One region of the Sphingobium sp. TomTYG75 genome, then DNA from elsewhere that is predicted to be linked to it. Evidence: predicted binding sites of a transcription regulator. Region 1 holds the regulator's gene; the other holds the start of a gene.
What was found. The regulator LexA, encoded in region 1, represses DNA repair genes until DNA is damaged. The targets are predictions, from matches to a motif close to GTTCCNCNCTTGTTCT.
Positions count from the first base shown of each region.

Region 2: the regulator LexA is predicted to act here: its motif matches at 2,519-2,534, upstream of ACYU81_RS07460 (MmcB family DNA repair protein).

Region 1 covers NZ_BSRE01000001.1:2,283,506-2,287,915, forward strand. The annotation lists gene ACYU81_RS11580 (ComEC/Rec2 family competence protein) at 1-1,865, shown strand, start outside; gene lexA (transcriptional repressor LexA) at 1,826-2,497, opposite strand; gene ACYU81_RS11590 (hypothetical protein) at 2,650-2,802, shown strand; gene ACYU81_RS11595 (molybdopterin molybdotransferase MoeA) at 2,857-4,035, opposite strand; gene moaC (cyclic pyranopterin monophosphate synthase MoaC) at 4,032-4,410, opposite strand, start outside.
Region 2 covers NZ_BSRE01000001.1:1,469,021-1,473,430, forward strand. The annotation lists gene ACYU81_RS07440 (YcgN family cysteine cluster protein) at 1-119, opposite strand, end outside; gene ACYU81_RS07445 (SCO family protein) at 124-780, opposite strand; gene ACYU81_RS07450 (ankyrin repeat domain-containing protein) at 827-1,450, shown strand; gene ACYU81_RS07455 (hypothetical protein) at 1,740-1,973, shown strand; gene ACYU81_RS07460 (MmcB family DNA repair protein) at 1,998-2,489, opposite strand; gene ACYU81_RS07465 (cell wall hydrolase) at 2,599-3,246, opposite strand; gene ACYU81_RS07470 (DUF1491 family protein) at 3,428-3,766, opposite strand; gene ACYU81_RS07475 (PaaI family thioesterase) at 3,756-4,295, opposite strand; gene ACYU81_RS07480 (PTS sugar transporter subunit IIA) at 4,213-4,410, opposite strand, start outside.

The sequences.
Region 1 (4,410 bases):
AAGCCCTGATTGTCGGCACGACCCCATTGCCGCGTGCCGCATTTGTGGAAGTGACTGGCGAAGTCAGGTCAGCCGACACGGTGCCCGCGCAGCAGATGAGTCGCGTATCGATCCGTCCGATCGACATGCCTGCGCTGCCTTCCCTGATCCGGGTGAACATAGCTGCGGCGGACCTACCCGCAGGGGTTGGCAAAGGTGCCATCATTCGCTTTCGCGCCCGGTTGATGCCTCCTGCCGAAGCGAGCCTGCCCGGCAGCTATGATTTTTCGCGTCGCGCTTATTTTCAGGGGATTGGGGCAACAGGACGCGCGCTCAAGCCCATCGTCGTGCTACGACCATCAACGGAGGCGCCGCCTCTGCGCAATCGTCTTTTCGCGCATATATTGAAGAATGCAAATGGCGACGGAGCGGGGATCGCCGCAGCGCTGGCGACGGGGGATCAGGGCGCGATCAGCGAGGCGGACGCCGACGCGATGCGCCGCAGCGGTCTTGCCCATCTGCTCTCGATCAGCGGGTTGCACGTCACCGCCCTCATCGGCGCGGTCATTTTCCTGCTGATGCGGATCATGGCACTCAGCCGACGTGCGGCGTTGGACTGGCCGTTGATGCTGATCGCTGCGGCCGGTGGTGCGCTGGCGGGCCTGGGATATACTTTGCTGACGGGCGCGGAAGTGCCGACGGTTCGATCCTGCGTCGCGGCACTGCTGGTGCTGGGAGGGCTTGCGCTTGGGCGCGAAGCCATCACCTTGCGGCTGATAGCCGCCGGTGCACTGGTGGTTCTGTTGGCATGGCCAGAGGCGCTGGCGGGGCCAAGCTTCCAGATGAGTTTCGCCGCAGTTATCGCTATTGTTGCCTTGGGCGAACATCACCGCTTTCGGGCGTTCGCGGCATCCCGTGACGAGCCAGCGCTTCGGCGACTGGGTCGCCACCTTGCCGTCCTGCTTCTCTCCGGCTTTGCGGTGGAAATGGTTCTGGCGCCGATCGCGTTGTTCCACTTTCACAAGGCCGGGATGATAGGCGCTTTTGCAAACCTTGTGGCTATTCCCCTGACGACCTTTGTCGTCATGCCGTTGGAAGCGTTGGCCCTGCTGCTGGATGTTGCCGGTCTGGGTGCTCCAGCCTGGTGGCTGACCTCCCGCGCGCTCGACGTGCTGTTGCTGATCGCGCATTGGGTGGCGGCAAGTCCTTGGGCGATCGTCACTGCGCCCTCGGTGTCCAACGTGATTTTCGGGATCATCGTGCTGGGCGGCCTTTGGTGCCTGCTGTGGCGAAGCGCTTGGCGGTGGGCGGGAATGGTCCCCGTGACGCTGGGGATGGCCATTATTATGATGAGTTCGCCCCCCGACATTCTGGTTACAGCGGATGGGCGCCATGTGGCCGTTCGCGGGCAAGACGGCGGCATGGCTATTCTGCGCGAACGGGCCGGAGACTATGTCCGCGATATGATTGCAGAGAGTGCAGGCTATGGAGGTCCGCTGGGCGCTCTTGCAGACTTGCCCGAGGCGCGTTGTTCCATGGACTTGTGCATGGTGGCCCTAACCGGAGGAGGGCGCATATGGCAGCTATTGGTGACGAGAAGCGGGGTTGTCGTACCCAAGGACATCCTGGCACGCGATTGCGCGCGCGCCGACATCGTTATCGCTGACCGCCGCCTGCCGCCATGGTGTCGGCCCCGCTGGCTGAAAGCCGACCGGCGGTTGTTGGCACATACCGGCGGGCTGGCAATCGATCTTGATGGAGGAACCGTGCGAACCGGGAAAACAGTGGGCGACGCACATCCGTGGGTCGCCCGGCCTTCCTATCTTCCGGCTCGCCGCCGATCCGATCAGTTGTACCGTCGCAGCAGACCAGCCAGCTTTCCTTGAATGCGCACCTGCTGCGAATCGTAGATTTGCGGCTCATAAGCATTGTTGGCCGGATCGAGCCTGACCTTAGGTCCCTGGCGATGATAATATTTCAGCGTCGCCTCGCTATCCTCGATCAGTGCGACCACGATTTGCCCCTCGCGCGCGACTTCAGTGCGCTGGATCAGTGCAAAGTCGCCGTCGAGGATGCCCGCATCGATCATCGAATCGCCCGAAACCTCAAGAGCATAATGGTCTCCGGCACCCAGTAGAGCCGCAGGAACGGACAGCATATTCTGTCCTTCCATGGCTTCGATCGGAACGCCTGCGGCAATCCGCCCGTGAAGGGGGATGTCGATCACGTCATTGGCTGCGACCGGGGGCTTGGCCGACAGTTGCGGTTTGGGTGTCGCTGCGACCTTAGGAGCGCGATGCATCGCTTCAGGAAGTTTCAAAACCTCCAGTGCTCGTGCCCGATTTGGCAGGCGGCGGATGAATCCGCGTTCTTCCAGCGCATTAATCAACCGGTGAATCCCGGATTTCGATCGAAGATCGAGCGCTTCCTTCATCTCCTCAAACGAAGGCGAAACCCCGCCTTCCTCGAGCCGAGTTTGAATGAAGCTGAGCAATTCCTGTTGCTTGGGCGTCAGCATGCCGACTTATCCTCCATGGAACGGATGGAGAACGCATAGGAAACGTAAGGAGGCAAGTCAAGCAGGGTTGCGCCAAGCGTAACGAAAGGAACGGACCCGCGTCACAGCCGTTCAGTAGCGGCCTTCCCAAAGAGGGTGAATAGGAGAGTAAGATGGCGAACCAGAACGATCAGGACAAACAGCGCCGCCAGCAAGGTGGTGACCGCTCAAGCCAGGGCGGGCGTCAGCAGCAGCAGGAAAATCGCCAGGGTCAAATGGGCGAAAGCCGCAAGGACAAGAGCGATCACAGCAAGCAGCAGCGCTGATCTACGTTTGGTTGGATCAAGGGGAGGGGCCGCTTTGCGGCCCCTTTCTCATTGTCAGAGCGGAACGATGGTTACCTTGTCGCCTACGGCAGCCGGGAGTGAGTTGGCCGGTCGAAGGATCAGGCAGTCCGCTTGAGCCAGGGCTGCGGTAGCGGCGCTGTCCTGCGAGGTAACCGAGACCAACCCAGCACCAGTGAGGTAGGCGCGAAGATAGTCGTCGCGCTCTCCTGTCGCTGGAAGTGGGGCCGCGAGTTCCGCGATCATTGTACGCGGGAGCGGGCTGGCGGCTCCGGCCATGTGCCGGACGAGCGGCAGCAGGAACAGCGTCGCTGTCACGAAGGCGGACACCGGGTTGCCGGGAAGGCCGAGGAATAGAGTGTCACCCAGCTTTCCCGCCATGAGCGGCTTGCCGGGGCGCATGCGAATCTTCCAGAAATCCAGAGTGCCGCCTGCCGCCTGGAAAGCTGGCCTCACCAAGTCGTGATCGCCAACCGAGGCGCCTCCAGTCGAGACGATGATGTCGGCGCCGACGGCTTCTTTGAGCGACCGGACCATTGCGTCGAGATCGTCGGGAACGATGCCGACGTCGATCACCTCCGCGCCTGCCTGACCTAGCATGGCCGCCAGCATGGGCGCGTTGGAGGATGGCAAGCGGCCAGAGGGCGTGGGCGCTCCAGGGGGAACGAGTTCATTGCCGGTAGAGATCAGGGCAACGCGCGGACGGGCGCCGACCGGGAGGGTTCCGTGGCCCCCAAGAACGGCGAGAGCAATCTGCGCGGGACCCAATGCGGCACCGGCAGGGAGCAATAGATGATTTGCGCCAAAGTCGCTTGCCGCCGGGCGCACATTTCGTCCTGTGGGTAATGGAGAGCCGAGGGGATGCACGAGCTGGCCGTCCAGCTGCGCATCTTCCTGGATCAGGACGGTATCGGCGCCGGGCGGCAGTGGTGCGCCGGTGAAGATGCGGCAGCATTCCCCCGGAGCCAAAGCAGAGTGAAGGGAGCCGCCCGCCGTGCTTTCAGCGGTTAGGCGCCAAGGGCCAGGCCATTCTGCCGCACGAATGGCGTAACCGTCCATGGCCGATAGATCCGCCCAAGGCTGATCGCGCAGAGCAAAGATGTCCCTTGCGAGCCATCGGCCTGCACAGTGGGAAACCGGGGCGTCCTCTTCCGGCAAGCGGCGGCCCAACGCAAGCAGGCGCGCCTGAGCCTCCGCGACCGGGAGCAGGCTCATTCGGCGCGCCAGTCGCCCGACTTGCCACCCGACTTTGCGAGCAACCGGACATTGCCGATGATCATGCCCTTATCGAGCGCCTTTGCCATGTCGTAGATGGTCAGCAGCGTGGCAGAGGTAGCGGTAAGTGCTTCCATCTCAACGCCGGTTTGGCCCGCGCTTCTGGCGGTAGCGGTCACGGTGACGCCCTCTGTTTCCAGATCGAAGTCGATCGTAACAGAGGTCAGGGCGATGGGATGACAGAGGGGGATGAGGTCGGCGGTACGCTTTGCCGCCATGATGCCTGCTACGCGCGCTACGGCCAGAACATCGCCTTTCTTCACCAGACCCTGAGCGATGGCGGCCGCAGCTTTGGCACTCATAGCGATGTGGCCG
Region 2 (4,410 bases), 810 kb from region 1:
TAGACGCGCCCGGTATCCTCATCCTCCGCCTTGTGCAGGCAGCATTTGCCGCAGCCATCGCACAGCGCTTCCCACTCTGCGCGGTCCAGCTTGTCGAGGGGCTTTTCCCAGAAGTTCAAACCGTTACTTGACCCATTTTTCCAGGAAAGCGCGCACATTGTCTCGTCCTCCCTCATCTTGGTCCGGCGTCCCCGGATCGTCCACCGGCACTAGCGCCACGGGCTGGCCGTCCGGCCCAAACAAATAGGGCGTGCGTGTGTGGCTGACCAGATACTCGCTGTCGCCCTTCACTGGTTCCTTATTAGCGATGACGACGAAATCCTTTTCCACCTTGGCGATTTCCTCGGGCGTGCCGGTCAGTCCAATCAGCTTGGGGTGAAACGCCGCCACATAAGTCTTCAGCACCGCAGGCGTGTCACGCTCCGGATCGACGCTGATGAAGATCGGCTGCACCTTCGCCGCCCGCTTCGCATCCGCCTTCTCGAACTGCGAAAAGCCCTGCATGATATGCTGCAAATCCAGCGGACAGACGTCAGGGCAATAGCTGTAGCCGAAATAGACCAGCCGGTACTTGCCCTTGAAATCGTCCCACCGCACCTTCTTCCCATCTTGGTCGGTCAGGGTGAAGGGCGCGCCGATCCGCGCCCCGGCGAGATCGCCGCGCGTCCCTTCCATCTCGCTTGATGCATTGCCGCCAGCACCCATATTGCAGGCGGCCAGCAGGGCGGTGAACGGCAGGATGAGGGAACGGATCGCTTTGTTCATGGCGCCGCCAGCCATGCCCTGCTATGGGCGCTATTGCAAATGCCAACGGGGCTTAAGGACGATGATGAAGGCTTTTCCGGCTTGGATAGGCGCAGCGCGCGCGGCGGCTCTGGCACTCGCGCTGCTGTCGCCAGTCGCGGCGCAGGCGCAATTTTCGGACAGCTATAATTTCCTGAAGGCGGTCAAGGACGCCGACGGGCAGAAGGTCACCGACCTCATCCAGAAGCCAGGATCGACCGTCATCAACAGCCGCGACGTCACCAGCGGCGAAACCGCGCTGCACCTCGTCATCGCCCGTCGCGACAATACCTGGCTGTCCTTCCTGCTCGCCAAAGGTGCCAATCCCAACCTTGCCGACAATCGGGGCAATACCCCGCTCATGAACGCGGTGCAGGCCCGGTTCGAGGACGGGGTCCGCACATTGCTCGCGGGCGGCGCACAGATCGACAAGACCAATGGCAGCGGCGAAACCCCGCTGATCCGCGCGGTGCAGATACGAGACATCGGACTCGTCCGCCTGCTTGTTGCTCAAGGGGCGAATGCGGACAAGCGCGACACGATCGCTGGCATGTCCGCGCGCGACTATGCGGAACGGGATGCGCGCACCTCCGGAATTGTCGAGGTGTTGGCGGCATCAAAGCCGAAGGCCGCGCCTTCTGGGCCGGTGCAGGGTCCAACCTTCTAGGACGACCGGGTTAGACGCCTTCCTTGCGCCTGCTTTCGGGAATTGTGCCCCATATCGCGCTTACCTAACCCCGTTCGGGCTGTCCGAACGAGTCACTTGCCTCGTTCGAATGTCGAAGCCCTTTCCGTGTTCTGAAAAGAAGGGGAGCCCTTCGACAAGCTCACGGCGAACGGAGCGCTTTTCATTGGAGGCACGACGCTCCGGTCTCACGTCAAGCATGCCATGCCTTGTCTCACGCCCTCTGCCTTCCCATCTCCTTTATATCATCCCAAGCCCGGAGAGGCAGGTTATGGAGCGCAAGAACGACATCGAGAAAGCCTGGGAACAGGCCCTCGGCAATATCTTCCAGCCCTATACGCATGCACCGCATGAAACGAAGAAGGCGCTGGAGTCATTTCATACCGGACTGAACAACAGCAGCTATGACATACGCCGCCACATGGCGCGGACAGCAGCGCGGCAGGGATCGACGGCGCTCCACCGATTCCTGGCCGATGAATATTGGGGTACGCGCCCCCGCTGACGCCTCATGGTGGATGTCCTTACGTCACCATCCCAGTTCGGCGGCATGATCGGGATCGGCCAATGCAGTCAGCCGCCGTGCCGCCCGCCGTGCAAAGCGCAGGGTCTCCGCTTTCCGTCGTGCCGCCGCGAGCGGTTCCACGGGCGCAGGCCGCAGCAATTCGGCATCATATTGATCCGCGACGATCAGGCCCGTACGCGCTGGCCATAAAGCCTCGCTGTCGAACAACGACAGGTCAAAGCCGGAAGGCACCGCCCAGAAGAAGCGATCGCAATAATCGAGATAGTCCGGCCATTTCATGTCACCCAGCAGGTCGGCGCGGCTGCACTTGATCTCGACGATGCTGATCCGCCCCGCGCTGTCCAGCGCCATAATGTCAGCCCGGCGGCCATTGGGCAGCGGCACTTCCAATATCCCGCTCATATCATGGCGAAAAAACAGCCGCAGCGTGCCACGCGCTACGGCCAGCGCCGTACCATCGGTCAGGGGAGAGCAATCCCGATCGGGGGCGGGCATGGAAGAAACCGGACTCATGCCCATATCTTAGAACAAGAAGGGAACAAAAGAAAAGGCCGATTCAGTTTCCTGAACCGGCCCGCTGTCCTTGTGATGTGCGACCCGAGGATCAGCGATAGAAAATATGATTGTCGATCGAGGCCAGTTGGCGCTTGCCCCAGCTCGGCGACACGCGGCGGGCATGGAAAAACAGGGCGCCTTCGGCCTTGCTGTTCCAGCTGTCCTGCATTGCGATCTGCGCGATCGCGACAGCATTGCGCCAGCTTTCGCTGGCCATCGGGATTGCCGGCATACCACGGCCACGGACAAAGCTGAATTGGCCCGGCTGATAGACGACGCCGCACAGGCTGCTGGCGAAACGGCCCGACTTCACGCGATTGATGATGACGCGGGCAACGGCCAGCTGGCCTTCCAGGCTCTCGCCCTTCGATTCGAAATATACCGCGCCAGCCAGGCATTTCATGTCGCTGTCCAGGTCTTCGGCTGCACCCTGTGCATCGACCAGAGCGGACAGATTGTCGGCACGCACATCGGCGCTATTGGAAAGATCGGCCAGCGGCTGGGCGACTTCGCGCGGCGCGGCAAAAATAACAGCGGGCTTGGAAGCCGCCGGAGCTGCATTCAGCTCTTGATTCCCGGCAAGGGATACGACCGAAGGAGCGACTTCGCTAGCGCTCGACATGTCGGCCGCCGTAACCGCGACGGTGGCGGTCAGGGCAAATGCCGCGGCAGTCGCGGCCTTCAAACGAAAACTCATTACAACTCAGAAACATGCGGTTCTTGGCCAGGGACGTCGGGAAAAACCCCATCACATAATCGACGTCAGGCCGCCCCCCGTCTGCGTGTTTACCTCGCCCGCCCCCCACGGGCGAATTTGGCAACCTGCGCGTTAAGCGTTGGGTGGGGCCAGTGCCTTTCCATCTGTTCAGAGTCAACGATCAACAGATCGTTTCAGCGGCGAACCGTTCCGCATCCGCGATATCGAGTTCCACGACCCACAGATCGGGGTCTGATCTGCGACGCCTCGCTATATATTGATTGAGGGACTCGGTTCCCTCATCCGGCGCGGGTCCGCAACGCTCCAACCTATATCCACCGGCAAAGTCGGAAACCCGTTCGAACAGGCCCATAGCCTGCCCTCTTTCAGCGGTTTCGATAAGGATTGCGCCGCTAATCTCGTCACCCTTGACCAGTACCGTGGCGAATCCGCCTGCCCCGGCCGCGCGCCTTACCAGCACGCCAACCAGCATCGCGCTGGTCAGCCGGTCAGCCTGCATAGCCCGGCAGCGAAGACAGCGGGAATTGTGACCGCATGAAGGTGCCCGTTCCCCGGCCTACCTCTTCGCCGTCCATGTCGATCAGGCTCGCTTCGGCGACGAACACCCGCCGCTTCCCGCTGATCCACCGCCCTTCGGCCCGAATCCGGCCCGGCCCGATCGGGCGAGTGAACAGCAGGTTGAAGGCGGTCGTCAGCAGGAATCGATCGCTGACAAGGCTGTTCGCCGCATAAAAGGCGGCATCGTCCATCATCTTGAAATAGACGGTGCCATGAACCGCGCCCGCCGCGTGGAACTGTTCTTCATCGACATCGAACTCGATGATCGACCGGCCGGCCTCGGGAATCGTCAGCTCCGACCGGAACATCCGGTTGATCGGCGCGGAACGGTAGAGATTCTCCAGCGCACGGAAATGCGCCGCCTCGCCGCTCGGCGCGCCGTCCACCTCAGGCGGCGTCACGCGCTTCGCCACCGGCCAGCAGCGCGTGCAGCGCCTCCGCCGACTTCGCGCCACGCAGCCGGGCGACATGCCCCTCATCGCGCAGATAGCGCGACACGCGGGCCAGCGTTTTCAGATGTTCCGCGCCGCTATCGACCGGCGACAGCAGGGCGAAGACAATGTCGACCGGCGCATCATCGACCGC